3 regions of the Promicromonospora sp. NPDC050880 genome follow, and region 1 is predicted to be linked to each of the others. Evidence: riboswitches for the same ligand, from Rfam matches in the RefSeq annotation. Region 1 holds a riboswitch; each other region holds the start of a gene.
The links. A riboswitch is a leader RNA that binds a small molecule or an ion and turns the genes downstream of it on or off. The one in region 1 is predicted to bind thiamine pyrophosphate.

Region 1 (4,982 bases):
ACCACGAAGACCGCACGGGCGGCGGCGTGTGCAGTAGGCACGGAACTCCTCGGTGCGATTGAATCTCCCGACCGTAGGCCACAACCTGGGATCAGCCCAGCCGATTCCGCGAGGCGAGAGAAGGACACGCGATGAGCCGCCAGACCGTACGACCGACCCTCGCCCGGGTCGCCGAGCTGGCAGGCGTCTCCGTCTCCACCGCCTCGCTCGCCTTCTCCGGCGCCGGCCCGATCACTCCCGAGACGCGGGAGAAGGTGCTGGCCGCGGCGCGCGAGCTCGACTACTCCGGGCCCAACCCGCTCGGGCGGCAGCTCAGGTCGGGCCGGTCCGGCATCGTGGGCGTGGTGATCGGCGACCAGCTCGGCCGGTCCTTCCGCGACCCGGTCTCGACCCAGGTGCTGCACGGCCTGGTCTCCGCCATCGGCGAGCAGGGGCTCGGGGTGCTGCTCATCCCCGGCATGCCGCAGGGCGCCACCGCGCAGTCCGTGGGCCTCGCCGCCGAGGCGGGGCTGCCCGCCGCCGTCGACCCGCTGGTCGAGGCCGCCGCGATGGACGTGGCCGTGCTCGTCTGGGGGACGCTGCCGGACGACCCGAACCTCGCGGCGCTGCAGCGCCGGGGCGTGCCGGTCGTGATCGGCGAGGGGCAGGACGTACCCGGCGTGCCCGTGGTCGGCGTCGACGACCGGCACGGTGCCGCCGAGGCCGTGCGGCACCTCGTCGAGCTGGGGCACACACGGATCGCGGAGATCACGCTGCCGTTCGGGCGGGACGAGCGGTCGGGCCTGGTCGACGCCGACCGCCTGGCCGCCGCGGAACGCACCCCCACCCGCAACCGGCTGGCCGGCGTGCGCGACGTCATCGAGCCGGTCATGTCGTGGGAGACGCCGGCGTCGCTCGTGGAGCACGGGCGCGACGCGGCCACCGAGATCCTGTCCGAGTGGGCTCCTGCACGGGACCGGCCGACGGCGATCGTCGCGCACTCCGACCTGCTGGCCGCCGGGGCCGTCATCGCGGCGCGTGAGCTCGGCCTGCGGGTCCCCGAGGACGTGTCCGTGGCCGGGTTCGACGGGCTCGACCTGCCGTGGCTGTCCCCCGACGTGCTCACCAGCGTGCACCAGCCGCTCGTCGAGAAGGGCCGGGCGCTCGGCATGGCCGTCGTCGCGCTGCTCGCCGGGGAGGAGCCGGAGTCGGTGCTGCTCCCGGTCACCCTCGTGGAGGGCACCACGACGGGCCCGGTCCCGGACCTGAGCGACCTCCCGTGACACACCCCGTCGAGTGCGGGATGTTCGCCCTTCTGGCACACAAGAAAGGGCGAACATCCCGCACTCAACGGGGACGGGTCAGGGGCGGAGCTGCGGGGACGGGAGGTAGACCTCGCCGCCCGCGGCGCGGAACTGCGCGGACTTGGCCGCCATGCCCTCCTCCGCCGCGGCCGCGAGCGCGGCCTGGGCCGGCGCCCCGCCGAACTCGTCGCGGATGTCCTGCGAGATGCGCATCGAGCAGAACTTGGGTCCGCACATCGAGCAGAAGTGCGCGGTCTTCGCCGCCTCGGCCGGCAGCGTCTCGTCGTGGTACGCCTCGGCCAGCTCGGGGTCGAGCGACAGGTTGAACTGGTCGCGCCAGCGGAACTCGAACCGGGCCTTGGACAGGGCGTCGTCCCGGTCTCGCGCACCGGGGTGTCCCTTGGCGACGTCGGCGGCGTGCGCGGCGATCTTGTAGGTCACCACGCCCGTGCGCACGTCGTCACGGTCGGGCAGGCCGAGGTGCTCCTTGGGCGTCACGTAGCAGAGCATCGCCGTGCCGTACCGGGCGATCTCGGTGGCGCCGATGGCGGACGTGATGTGGTCGTAGCCGGGCGCGACGTCCGTGACCAGAGGGCCCAGCGTGTAGAACGGGGCGCCGTCGCACAGCTCCTGCTGCCGCTCCACGTTCTCGCGCACCAGGTGGAACGGGACGTGGCCCGGGCCCTCGACCATGACCTGGACGTCGTAGGTCCAGGCCCGCTTCGTGAGCTCGGCGAGCGTGTCCAGCTCGGCGAACTGGGCCTCGTCGTTCGCGTCGGCGAGCGAGCCGGGGCGCAGGCCGTCGCCGAGGGAGAACGCCACGTCGTAGGCCGCGAAGATCTCGCAGAGCTCGTCGAAGTGCGTGTAGAGGAAGTTCTCCTGGTGGTGCGCCAGGCACCAGCCGGCCATGATCGAGCCGCCGCGGCTCACGATCCCCGTGACGCGGTCCGCCGTGAGCGGCACGTACCGCAGCAGCACGCCGGCGTGCACCGTCATGTAGTCGACGCCCTGCTCGCACTGCTCGATCACCGTGTCGCGGTAGATCTCCCAGGTCAGCGCGCTCGCGTCGCCGTTCACCTTCTCCAGCGCCTGGTAGATCGGCACGGTGCCGATCGGGACCGGCGAGTTGCGCAGCAGCCACTCGCGGGTCGTGTGGATGTCGTCGCCGGTGGACAGGTCCATCACGGTGTCGGCGCCCCACTTCGTGGCCCACTCGAGCTTTTCCACCTCCTGCGCGATGGAGCTGTGGACGGCGGAGTTGCCGATGTTCGCGTTGACCTTCACGAGGAACGCCTTGCCGATGATCATCGGCTCGGACTCGGGGTGGTTCACGTTGTTCGGGATGATCGCCCGGCCGGCCGCGACCTCGCTGCGGACCAGCTCGACGTCGCAGCCCTCGCGCAGGGCGACGAACCGCATCTCGGGGGTGACCACGCCCTGGCGCGCGTAGTGCATCTGGGTCACCCGCCGGCCGGGCAGCGCCCGGCGCGGGCGACGTCGTTCGCCCTGCCACTCCTGGGTCGCGGCGCCGCGACGCACCGCGCCGCGCCCGTCGTCGGCCAGGGCCCGGCGGCGGCCGTCGTACTCCTCGGTGTCGCCCCGGGCCACGACCCACGGCTCGCGGGCCGGGCCGAGGCCGCGGACCGGGTCGGAGCCCGGACCCTGCGTGCGGTAGACCCGCACCGGAGGGTTCGGGCTGCCGTCGGGGGACGGCGCCAGCGTGATCTCGGTGACCGGCACCCGCAGGCCGGCGTCGTGCGCGGGATCGGTGCCGTGCTCGTACGCGAGCGTGCGGGAAGGGGTGTGCTCCATCATCAGACTCCTGCTTCCTACGCCGGTGTTAACCGGACAGGTTCAACGGTCCCGGGCCGTCCAGCCCGATCTCAGCCCCTGCGCGGGGCACCCGTGGGATCGCGGACGACGTTAGCACCGTGCCGCCGTGCGGGTCTTCTTCGGCCGTGCCCAAAACACTTCTGCACCCGCGTCCGCTCTGATAGAGAAGGTCGACGGCTCGCTCACCGGGACGTGGGCCCCGAAGCCTGGAGGCAGGCATGTCGGTACGGAGAAGGTTGCGGACCACGGCGTTCGCGCTGGCGACGACAGGAGCACTCGTGATGCAGGCAGGGATCACGGCGAGCGCCGTGCCCGCGGGCTCGGCGCCGGACGTGGCGGCGTCGGACAACCGGATCACGCTCACCGCGTGGGACGGGGTGCGGGAGCTCCGCGCGGGTGAGACCACCAACCTGCGTGCGGACGCCCGCGGCGGGCTGGTGCTGGGCCGGGGCGGTGCGGTGGTCGAGTACACCGACCCGTTCGGCGACGGCGGCGCCGTGCGCTACGAGACGGGCCGGTGGACGTCGCCCGTGGTCGAGACCGGGTACCCGGTCGACGAGTCGGTGAGCTCGTGGAACGCGAGGACGCCGACGGGGACGTGGGTCGAGATCGAGTTCCGCGGGCGCAAGGCCGACGGGGCATGGACGAAGTGGTTCGTGATGGGGCGCTGGGCCTCGGGCGACGACTTCTCCCCCGCGGACGGCGGCGTGGGCGACATCCACCGCACCTCCGTGAACGGCCAGGCCGACGACGACGCGTACCTGTTCACCGACACGTACGTCGCGAAGTCGGGACACGAGCCGCACGCGTTCCAGACGCGCGTCACCCTGTACCGGCCGGAGGGCGCCCGGGTGTCCCCGCGGCTGGACGCCGTGACCACCATGACCAACGAGTACCTGCCCGACACGCACTACACCGGCACCAGCGACTTCACACTGGGCCGCGAGGTCGTGCTCGACGTGCCGCAGTTCAGCCAGAACATCCACCGCGGCGAGTACCCCGAGTTCGGGGGCGGCGGCCAGGTGTGGTGCTCGCCGACGTCGTCCACGATGGTCATCTACTCCTACGGGCGCGAGGTGCCGCCCGAGGAGCTGGAGGGCATCGAGGCACCGAACGGCGACCCGCAGGTCGACTACGCCGCGATGAACACCTGGGACTACGCCTACGAGGGCGCGGGCAACTGGCCGTTCAACGCCGCCTACGCGAACAGGTTCGGGCTGACGTCGTTCGTGACCCGGCTGCGCTCCCTCGCCGAGGCCGAGCGGTTCGTCGCGGCCGGCATCCCGCTGGTCCTCTCGATCAACTTCACGGCGGAGGAGATGCCGGAGGCCGGGTACGAGACCGACGGCCACCTGGTGGTGCTGCGCGGGTTCACGGCCGACGGCGACCCGATCCTCAACGACCCGCACGGCGCCACGAACGACGCGGTGCGGGTCGTGTACACGCGGGAGAACTTCGAGCGCGTCTGGCAGACCTCGACCGACGGCCTGACCTACGTGTACCACCCGAAGGACGTCGACCTCCCCCGGAGGGTCCCGGGCCTCACCCCGAACTGGTGACCCTCGGTCGAGTGCGGGATATTCGCCCTTTTCCCTGTGCCGGAAGGGCGAATATCCCGCACTCAACGGCGTACGCGGGTCAGCGGGGCGGGATCGGGAGCGGGTCGGACGTGTAGGACGCCGGGGTGTGGCCCGGGGCGGAGACCGTGACCCGGACCGTGAGGTCCGCTCCCCGGTCGCGGGCCGTCACCAGGTAGCGAGGGCCGGTCGCCCAGGCCACCGGCTCGCCGTCGCGGAGCCAGCGGTAGGCCACGTCGACGTCGTACGGCAGGTAGGTGCCGGCGTCGGCGGTCAGGATCCGGCCTAC
Region 2 (4,982 bases), on a different contig from region 1:
GCTCGGAGAACGGCGCCGGCGCCAGCGCCCCCACCACCCACGCCAGCGACGCCGCGAGCGCGCCCTTGGCGGCCAGACCCCAGCGGGGGTGGCGCGCCCAGTGCGCGTGCAGGGTGGTGAGCAGGGTGGTGAGGCGCTGTGGCGGTGTGGGCATCACCGCCAGGCTCACGCGGCGCCGGGCCACGCGCATCCGGGACCGGTCAGGTCCGGGTGCGCCGGGCGAGCCCGAGGATCAGGCTGACCACCAGGACGGCCACGCCGATCCAGATCAGGAACTGCCCGATCTCCGTCGCGACCCCCAGGATCACGAGGACCACGCCGATGATGATGAGGACGAGCCAGGCAGGCATCTGAGACCTCCTTCGTCGTGGCGACGCGGGGTGCGCCGCCGTTGATCCGAGGTTCGTCCTGTTTGTGGTCACTCGCACCTGAAAGGCCGGGCGCCGGCGCATGCGGGCTGACCGGGGTGTTGCCTGGTGAGCGGCCGGGGGCCTACGGTGGTGGGACCCGGGGTCATGAAGCGGCTCCAGATCTCCTGGATCTGGAGGTTCCCATGTCCCCACCCGGCATCTCTCCCGACGACCCCGCGCTGCGCGCCGTCGTCATCGGCCTGGTCTCCGTCGAGCGGGTCAAGAGCGTCGTCGCCGTGGTCCGCGGCGTCGACGAGGACGCCGCCGAGCGCGTGCTCACCGACGTGGCCCGGGAGGCCGGTGTGCCCCTGTGGGCGGCCTCCGACCAGGTGCTCGCGAACCTGCAGACCCAGGTGGGCACCGCCGGCCTCACCCCGGACACGCTGGACCGCGCGCTCGACGCCGTCTGCCCGGCGGGTTCGTCAGGCTGAGCGGCCGGCGGCCGTGAGCACCTTCAGCAGGGCGCGCTCGTCGGCGTCCATCCACCGTGACGTGCGCGCGGCGGCGGCGCCGGAGCGCTCGACGAGGCGGTCGAGCTCGGCGCGGTCCTCGGTCAGCAGCACGGGGTGCACGTAGCTCTTGCGGCACACCGCCGGGGTGTTGTGCAGGTGGGCCGCGGCGATCCGGACGGCCTCGGCGCGCTGGGCGTCGTGCTCCTGCCGGGTGTGCGGCGTCAGCCCGCGCAGGTGGCCCAGGACGAGGGCGCTGGCGCCCCACGTCCGGAACGTCTTGGCGGTGTACCCGTCACCCATGACCCGGCCGAGGTACTCGTTGACGTCCCGGGACCCGACGGTGCGGGTCTCGTCGCCGTCCACGTACTGCAGCAGGCGCTGGCCCGGCAGCTCCTGGCACCGGCGCACCACGTTCGCCACGCGCCGGTCGTGCAGGACGACGTCGTGCGGGGTGCCCGACTTGCCGCGGAAGCGGAACCGGATCTCGGCGCCCTGCACCTCGGCGTGCCGGGAACGCAGGGTCGTCAGCCCGAACGACGCGCCGGACCGCACGTACTCGTCGTTCCCGACCCGGATCAGGGTCTCGTCGAGCAGCCGGACGACGGTCGCGACCACCCGCTGCGGGCCCAGCCGCGGTGAGCGCAGGTCGGCGTCGACCTGCTTGCGCAGCGTGACCAGGGCGCTGCCGAACTCCACCAGGTCGTCGAACTTCGCGGTGTCCCGCTGCTCGCGCCACAGCCGGTGGTAGAGGTACTGCTTGCGGTGTCTGGCGTCGCGCCCGGTGGCCTGGAGATGACCGGTGGGGTCGGCGCAGATCCACACGTCGGTCCATGCCGGCGGCACGGCGAGCGCGCGGAGGCGGGCCAGCGTCGCGGCGTCGGTGATGCGGGCGCCCCGGTGGTCCGTGTACGAGAACCCGCGACCCCGCCGCCGGCGGTGGATGCCGGGGTCGGAGTCGCTGGTGTGGGTGAGCGCGCTCAGCGGTTGGGCTCGGCATCCGAGATGTCCGCCAGGGCGGACGACGGGTCGCGCTCCACGGCGAGGTCGCCGATCGAGACGATGCCCACCAGCACGTCGCCGTCCAGCACCGGGACCCGGCGCACGGCGGCGGAGCGCATCACCTCGACCGCGGTCTCGACCGGGTCGGTGTGGCCGACCGTGACCACCTTCTCGCTGGCGACCTGCTGCACCGGGGCGTCCACGCCGTGGCCCTCGGCCAGGCCGCGCACCACCAGGTCCCGGTCGGTCACCACGCCGACGGCGGTGTTGTCGCTGGTCACGACCAGCGCGCCGACGTTCTCGGCGGCCATCAGCCGGGCGGCCTCGCGCAGCGGCTGGGCCGCGTCGACGGTGGTGGGTGCGGGGGTCATCACATCGGCGACCGTCTGCCGGGTCGTGTCGTTCTCCATCGTCGTTCTCCATCCCTCGGGACGTGGACGGCGGGCTGCTTCACCGACCCCTCCAGCATGGCCCGCGGGGCCCGCGCTCGCACGCGCGCCTCAGGCTGCCTCGACCCGCCTGCGCAGTGCGGCCGCGGCGGCCCGCGGGTCGGCGGCCTGCGTGATCGCGCGGACGACGACGACGCGCCGGGCCCCGGCCTCCAGCACCTGGTCCAGGCGCTCGGCGTCGATCCCGCCGATCGCGAACCACGGCGTGGCCGGGGCCCGGCCGGCCACCTCCCGCAGCAGGTCCAGGCCCACGGCGGGGCGGCCCGGCTTGGTCGGCGTGGCCCACAGCGGACCGACGCAGAAGTAGTCGACCCGCGGGTCGGCCTCCGCCGCCAGCGCCTCGTCGAGGGCGTGCGTGGACCGGCCCAGCACCGGGTCGTCGCCCAGCAGGGTGCGCACCGCGTCCGGCGGCAGGTCACCCTGGCCCATGTGCACCACCGGCGCGCGGGTCAGCCGGGCGACGTCGGCCCGGTCGTTGACCGCCCACAGGGCGCCGTGCTCGGTCGCCACGCGCGCGACGAGCGCCTGCAGCTCGATCTCGCGCGCGACGTCCAGCGACTTGTCCCGCAGCTGCACCACGTCGACCCCGCCCTCCAGCGCCGCGTGCAGGAACGGTTCCAGGTCACCCGTGCCCTCGCGGGCGTCGGTGCACAGGTACAGGCGGGCGTCGGCCAGGCGGGCGCGCGGGTCGGTGCGGTGGTCCACGGCGCGAGTGTAGGCCCGCCCCGCACGGGGGTTAGGGTGGTCGCGTGCACGGGAGCCCCGCACGGGGCTGAGAGGGCGCAGGGCGCCGACCGTCGAACCTGATCTGGGTCATGCCAGCGAAGGGAGCAGCATCATGAGCAGCCGTGCGTGCGACGTCCTCGTGGTCGGCGCGGGCGTCGTCGGGCTGACCGCGGCCTGGCGCGCGCTGGACGCCGGAGCCGGCGTGGTCGTCCTGGACCCCGCGCCCGGCGACGGTGCCACCCACGCCGCCGCGGGCATGCTCGCGCCCGTCATGGAGGCGGGCTTCGGCGAGGAGGGGCAGGCCCGGCTGGGTACCGCGGCGCTCGCCCTGTGGCCCTCCTACGCCTCGGCGGTCGAGCACGCGGCCGGCCTGCCGCCCGGCGCCGTCGGCCTGGACACGACGTCGGGCACCCTCGCCCTCGCCTACGACGCCGACGACGTGGTGGCCCTGCGCCGCCTGCTCGCCCTGCACCGCCAGTGGGGCCTCGGCTCGGCCGAGCTGCCACCCGCCGCGGCGCGCGAGCGCGAACCGGGGACGGGGCCCCGCGTGGCGGGCGCGGCGTGGGTGCCGGGGGACCACAGCGTGGACCCGCGGGCCCTGCACGCGGCGCTCGCGGGCGTGGTCGCGGCCCGCGGCACGGTCGTGCGCCGTGCGGCGGCAGCCCTCACCTGGGCGGACGGCGCCGTGACCGGGGCGGTCGACGCCGCGGGCACCACGTACGCGGCCGGCACCGTGGTCCTGGCCGCGGGGCACGCGAGCGGGACCCTGTACGCGGGCGCCCCGACGCGCCCCGTGCCGGGCACGACGCTGCGCCTGCTCGCCGACGCCGACCGGGCACCCCGGGTGGTGGTGCGCGGCGTGGTGCAGGGCCGCCCCGTGTACGCGGTACCCCGCCCCGTGCGGCCCGACGGCACGCGCGAGGTGGTCGTGGGCGCGACGTCCCACGAGCGCGCCGACGACCACCTGACCCGGGCCGGCGACGTCTTCGCCCTGCTGCGCGACGTCCGCGTGCTGCTGCCCGGCCTGGACGAGGCCGTGCTGCTGGAGGCGACCACCCGGTCCCGCCCCGGCAGCCCCGACAACGCGCCGCTGCTGGGCCGGGCCGCCCCCGGCCTCCACCTCGCCACCGGCCACCACCGCAACGGCATCCTGCTGGCCCCGCTCACGGCGGCCGCGCTCGACCACGCGCTGGGTGCGGCCCCGTCCGCCTGGGCGGACGAGGAAGCGGCCGGGGCCGCGGTGGCCGCCGCCGCCCGGTACGCCGACCCGCTCCGGTTCGGCCCGGCGTGCGGCACCCCGGCGGGCCGCACCCCTGTGTCCAGCACCATCGAAGGAGGCACCGCATGACCAGCCACCCCGACCAGACCAGCCACCCCGGCCGCACGGGTTCGCCCGGCACCGCCCTCGTCAACGGCGACCCGTACCCGCTGCCCGCGCCGCTGCCCGTCACCGACCTCGTGGCGCGCCTGCTGCCCGGCGTCGTGGTGGACGGCGCCCCGCAGGGCGTGGCGGTCGCGCTGGACGACGTCGTCGTGCCGCGCGGAGCGTGGGACACCACGACCGTCCGCCCGGGCGACCGGGTCGAGGTCGTCACCGCGGTGCAGGGAGGCTGACCATGACGGAGCCGACGGAACCGGTCGTGCCGGACGCGCCGCTGACCATCGCGGGCACGGAGCTGTCCTCGCGCCTGGTCATGGGCACCGGGGGAGCGGCGAGCCTGCTCGCGCTGGAGGACGCGCTCGTGGCGTCCGGCACGGAGCTGACCACCGTGGCGATGCGCCGGGTGTCGCGACCGCGTGCCGCGGACGACCCGGCGCGCGCCGGTGACCCCTCGGTGTGGGGGCTGCTCGCGCGGCTCGGCATCCGCGCGCTGCCCAACACGGCAGGCTGCTTCTCCGTGCACGAGGCGGTGCTCACCGCCCGGCTCGCCCGGGAGGCGTGCGCG
Region 3 (4,982 bases), on a different contig from region 1:
ACGGTCGCATCCCGGAACCCGTCGTGGACGCGCGGGCCGTGGACGAGCACGACCGCTGGACGGCCGAGAAGGTGGCCGCGGGCTGGACCTACGGGCCGCAGCGGGACGACGCCCGCCGCCTGCACCCCGACCTGCGCCCCTGGGACGAGCTGTCCGAGGCGGACCGGGAGAAGGACCGCGCGGCGATCCGGGCCATCCCCGTGATCCTCGCGGACTTCGGGCTGCACGTGGTGCCGCTCGACGGCGACGCCGGCTGGGAGGCCGACGGCGACCCCGTCCCCGACCCGCGCGGCGTCGTCCGCGGGTGGCGCATGTTCGGCCGCGGGCGGGCGGGGCAGCCCGGGGAGGGCTGAGACCCGCCCGCCGGGCCTGACAGGATGGCCCCATGCGAAGCGTCACCCTCCTCGGCTCCACCGGCTCCATCGGCACCCAGGCCGTCGACGTCATCGGGCGCAACCCCGACCGGTTCCGCGTGGACGCGCTGTCCGCCGGCGGCACGGACCTGCCGCTCCTCGCGCGCCAGGCGGCCGCCCTCGGCGTCCGCGCCGTCGCCGTGGCCGACGCCGCCGCCCGCCCCGCGCTGACCGCCCTGCTCGCCGAGGCGGGGGCCGACGGCGTCGAGGTGCTCGCCGGGCCCGGCGCCGCCACCGAGCTGGCCGGCCGCGGCAGCGACGTCGTGCTCAACGGCATCACGGGCTCGGTCGGACTGCGGCCCACGCTCGCCGCGCTGGAGGCCGGATCGACGCTGGCGCTCGCGAACAAGGAGTCGCTGGTGGTGGGCGGCGCGCTGGTCACGGCGGCCGTGCGGCACGAGGGCCAGATCGTGCCCGTGGACTCGGAGCACTCGGCCATCGCCCAGGCACTGCGCTCGGGGTCGGCGTCCGAGGTGCGCAAGCTCGTGGTGACCGCGAGCGGCGGGCCCTTCCGGGGACGCACCCGCGACGAGCTGCGCGAGGTGACGCCCGCGCAGGCCCTGCGGCACCCCAACTTCGCGATGGGGCGCGTGGTCACCACCAACTCCGCGACCCTGGTGAACAAGGGGCTGGAGGTCATCGAGGCGCACCTGCTGTTCGACCTCCCGTTCAGCGCGATCGACGTGGTGGTGCACCCGCAGCAGATGATCCACTCCATGGTCGAGTTCGTGGACGGGTCCACCATCGCGCAGGCCGGCCCGCCGCGGATGCTCGTGCCCATCGCCCTCGGCCTGTCCTGGCCGGACCGCCTGCCCGACGTCGACGTCGGGATCGACTGGACGCAGGCCGCCACCTGGGAGTTCGCGCCGCTGGACGACGACGCCTTCCCCGCCGTCCGCCTGGCGCGACAGGTCGGTGAGGCCGGCGGGACGTTCCCCGCGGTCTACAACGCGGCGAACGAGGTCTGCGTGGACGCCTTCCACGACGGCACCATCGGGTTCCTCGACATCGTCGACACGGTCGCCGCCGTCGTCGAGGCGCACGCGGCGACGGGCGCGGGCGATGCGGGGTCGGTCGAGGGCGTGCTCGAGGCCGACGCGTGGGCCCGGGCGCGGGCCGCGGAGATCCTCAAGACGGCGTAGGTGACAAGGCGGTGGCGAAGCCGTGGTGGACGGGGCCGTGGCCGCGCCACGGCCCGGCCGCCGTGCCGGTGCCGCCCACCACGAGGTCGTCCGCCGCGCGCAGCGCCCCCGTGAGGTAGTCCTTCGCGGCGCGCACCGCGGGCTCCCAGCCGTCGTGCACGGGCCGCAGCACGGCGCACGCCGAGCTCAGCGTGCAGCCCGTGCCGTGGGTGTTGCGCGTCGCGACCCGGGGCGCGGCGAGCGCCACGACGTCGCCGGCTCCCGCCCCGAGCCCCGGGCCCGCGAGGTGGTCCACCGCCTCCGCGGACGTGAGGTGCCCGCCCTTGACCAGGGCGAACCGTGCGCCGAGGCCCAGCAGCGCGCGGGCCTGGTCCGCGGCCTCGGCGGCGTCCCGGGCGGGGTCGGTGCCGAGCAGCACGGCCGCCTCGGGCAGGTTCGGCGTCACGAGGTCGGACAGGGGCAGCAGCTCCTCGCGGAGCACCGTCTCGGCCTCGCGCGCCAGCAGCCGGTCGCCCGACGTCGCGACCATGACCGGGTCGAGCACCACGAACGGCGGCCGCGCACCGGCCCGAAGGTCGCGCAGGGCGGCGGCGATCGCGCGGGCGACCTCGGCGTCCGTCGTCATGCCGATCTTCACCGTGTCCACGGCGACGTCGGCGAACAGGGTGCCGAGCTGTGCGGTGACCATGTCGGCCGGGACGGGCAGCACCCGGGTCACGCCCGTCGTGGACTGCGCGGTCAGGCCCGTGAGCACCGCGCAGCCGTAGCCGCCCAGGGCGGCGAACGTCTTCAGGTCGGCCTGGATCCCGGCCCCGCCGGACGGGTCGGAGCCGGCGATCGTCAGCGCCACCACGGGGTGGCCGGCGGGACGCGTGCGCGCTGCGGCGCCGGGCAGAGGTTCGGGCAGGACGGAGCCCATGAGGCGTTCCCTTCGCTAGCACTACCTAGATCAGGTTCCACGGGTACGTCTCAGCCGGGCTGTGCCCCGGCGCCCCGCGCCATGTGGGCCCACCCTAGACCGGATCGAGGGGTCAGTGACCGCGCGTCCAGTTGAAGACGGCCAGGCCTGTCACCAGCGCGCCCACGGTGACCAGGGCCGTGGCCGCGACCGCCTGGACGCCGTCGATCAGCGCCGCGTCCAGGGCCACCTGGACCGTCCCGATCAGCGCGTAGACGCCGGCGAACACCGTGATGGCCGAGAGGGTGCCGTCCATGAGCCGGCGCCTGCCGCGCTCCCGCCTCGCCTCCTCGGCGCGCTCGCGGTCGCCGTGCAGGCGCTCGAGGGCGGCGAGCCGCGTGGCGATGGGTTCCTGGAGCAGCTCGCGCAGCCGTTCGGTGACCACCGCGGCCTGCTGCTCGAAGTGCGAGGCGTGCAGGAGCTGGTTGAGCATCCGGGACTCGAGGGCGGAGGCCAGGAACGTGGGTGAGGTGATGGTGGTCAGCGTGGTGCGCACCTCCGAGGCGAACTCGTGCAGGCGCAGCTGCTCGCGGGTCAGCCGCTCCTTGCGCTCGGCCAGGTCGGCGCCGTTGTTCACGTCGTGGTCGGCGAGCATGGCCGCGACGATCCGCAGGTGGTCGGCCAGCGTGGCGTTCCAGGCGCTGAACAGCCCGTTGAGGCTCGCGACGAACTCGGCCAGCGAGCCGTACTGGGAGATCTTGAAGTGCGCCGCGCCCACCAGCGCGACCGTCGTGGAGTTGGTGGTCACCGCCACGACGTCACCCAGGTGCCGCACGCCTTCCAGCAGCACCGGGTTGCGCTGGCGCAGGGTCCAGTCGCACAGCGTCGCGGTGCCGTACGAGACCGGCTGGAGCAGCACCTGCGAGCCGAACGCGGCGAGCAGCTCGTCACCCATCGCGACCGGCGTGCGGGCCGCCCGGGGTGCCGCGGGGCCGGTGCCGCGGCTGGCCTCGTAGACGGTGGTGACCACGTGCGCCCGTCCCTGGGCGATCTCGGTCCCCGTGCGGACCAGGTCCGCCGTGGCGCGCTGGAGCAGGTCGGCGAGGTCGAACAGGCGCTCGGGCGGCAGGGCGTCGCCGTGGTCGACGTCGAGCGGCGAGCCGTCCGGCGCGATCCACCGCACCCGGATGTCGGCGTGCAGGTTGGACAGCCGGAACCGGGCGTCGCGCACCTGCTGCGGCGACTGGTCGTGCGCCGAGTACCGGAACCGCACGTAGTGGTTGCCGAACTCGGTGAACCGCACGTCGCAGGTCAGCTCGGCGATGAGCGTGCCGTCGGGCTGTTCCAGCCGCACGTCGGGCATGGACAGCGAGGCCCCGCCGTACGGGCGGGCGGCACGGTCGACGCTCGCCCAGACGTCGTCCATCTTGAGGCGGGCGCGTGTCGCGACGGTCCGGACGCCCAGCAGCCAGGGGCGTTCGTCGCGGTCGGCGATGCCGCGGATCGCCGCGACGGCGGCGGCCGGGCTCACGTCCCGCAGCCCGAACGGGTAGATGTAGACGGTCTTGAGCCGGTCCAGCGTGAGCCACCGCGCGCCGAGGTTGCGGTGCAGCTCCGTCAGGTGCATCCGGTAGGAGCGCAGCTCGCTGGCCAGGATGTAGTTGAGGTGCCGGTCGGTCTCGGCGGCGCGCAGCCCGTCGAGCGCGGGGCCGAGGCGGTCGGGCCGGCCCGCCATCGCCTCGTCCGCGGCCACCGACGCCTCGGCGAGCGCGCGGAAGTAGCGGATCCGCGTCACGGCCTGCGGTACGAGCTCCCGGCGGAACGGGGACGCCGGGTCGGGGATGGCCCGGGCGGCACGCAGCAGGTCCGCGCACCTCTGACCGGCCCGCGCGGCGGCCCCGGCGAGCCGGGGCAGGCTGCCCGCGCTGCGGGCGGCCGACGTGTGCATCTGCGTGATGAGCGTGCGCAGCAGGACGGCCACGGCGTCGCCCTCGGCCCGGCACACGGCGTCGGGGGCCTCGTCGCGGCACGTCTCCCAGGTCTCGACGAACGCGCGCAGCGGCACGATGATCCGGCCGTGCCGGAAGGTGTACTGCAGCGCGTCGCTGGCCTGCGACCACAGGTAGAGACCGAGGAGCGCGGCACCGCGCGGCAGCCCGGCGACGGCCCGCAGGGCGGCGGCGGTCTGCGGGCCGCGCGGGTCGCCGGGCAGCGGGTGGCGCCGGTTGGGCGCCTCGCCGTCCTCGCCCATGTTCCAGCGGGACGCCGCCCAGATCGCGCTGACGTCGACCCCGGCCTCGCGCAGGTGCCGGGCCACCCGGGAGTCGCCGTCCGGACCCGACCACGCCTCGGTCTGGAAGACCGCGGCGAGGCTGTCGGCGAGCGCCGCGGGACCGTGGGTGTGCCCGACCTCGGGTACGGACGAAACAGACATGCCGCCAGGTTAATGATCGGTAACCGAAGTTTCAAGGAATTGTCATGGAACGGGAGTGGCGTGAATGTCGCGTGGTCGAGCCGAGGGGAGCCGTG

Region 2: another riboswitch for thiamine pyrophosphate. It lies ahead of ACIBBF_RS22285 (FAD-dependent oxidoreductase); the one in region 1 lies ahead of thiC (phosphomethylpyrimidine synthase ThiC).
Region 3: another riboswitch for thiamine pyrophosphate. It lies ahead of thiD (bifunctional hydroxymethylpyrimidine kinase/phosphomethylpyrimidine kinase); the one in region 1 lies ahead of thiC (phosphomethylpyrimidine synthase ThiC).

The regions. Positions count from the first base shown of each region.
Region 1 is NZ_JBITFV010000028.1:41,089-46,070, reverse strand. It holds gene ACIBBF_RS25165 (MFS transporter) at 1-41, opposite strand, end outside; gene ACIBBF_RS25160 (LacI family DNA-binding transcriptional regulator) at 132-1,262, shown strand; gene thiC (phosphomethylpyrimidine synthase ThiC) at 1,341-3,095, opposite strand; TPP riboswitch at 3,093-3,198, opposite strand; gene ACIBBF_RS25150 (C39 family peptidase) at 3,335-4,675, shown strand; gene ACIBBF_RS25145 (N-acetylmuramoyl-L-alanine amidase) at 4,755-4,982, opposite strand, start outside.
Region 2 is NZ_JBITFV010000019.1:17,118-22,099, reverse strand. It holds gene ACIBBF_RS22315 (hypothetical protein) at 1-154, opposite strand, end outside; gene ACIBBF_RS22310 (hypothetical protein) at 201-350, opposite strand; gene ACIBBF_RS22305 (hypothetical protein) at 554-841, shown strand; gene ACIBBF_RS22300 (DNA topoisomerase IB) at 833-1,804, opposite strand; gene ACIBBF_RS22295 (CBS domain-containing protein) at 1,840-2,271, opposite strand; gene thiE (thiamine phosphate synthase) at 2,362-3,015, opposite strand; TPP riboswitch at 3,054-3,157, shown strand; gene ACIBBF_RS22285 (FAD-dependent oxidoreductase) at 3,149-4,384, shown strand; gene thiS (sulfur carrier protein ThiS) at 4,381-4,650, shown strand; gene ACIBBF_RS22275 (thiazole synthase) at 4,653-4,982, shown strand, end outside.
Region 3 is NZ_JBITFV010000012.1:38,866-43,847, reverse strand. It holds gene ACIBBF_RS18350 (RyR domain-containing protein) at 1-353, shown strand, start outside; gene dxr (1-deoxy-D-xylulose-5-phosphate reductoisomerase) at 386-1,555, shown strand; gene thiD (bifunctional hydroxymethylpyrimidine kinase/phosphomethylpyrimidine kinase) at 1,542-2,474, opposite strand; TPP riboswitch at 2,464-2,561, opposite strand; gene ACIBBF_RS18335 (hypothetical protein) at 2,587-4,887, opposite strand.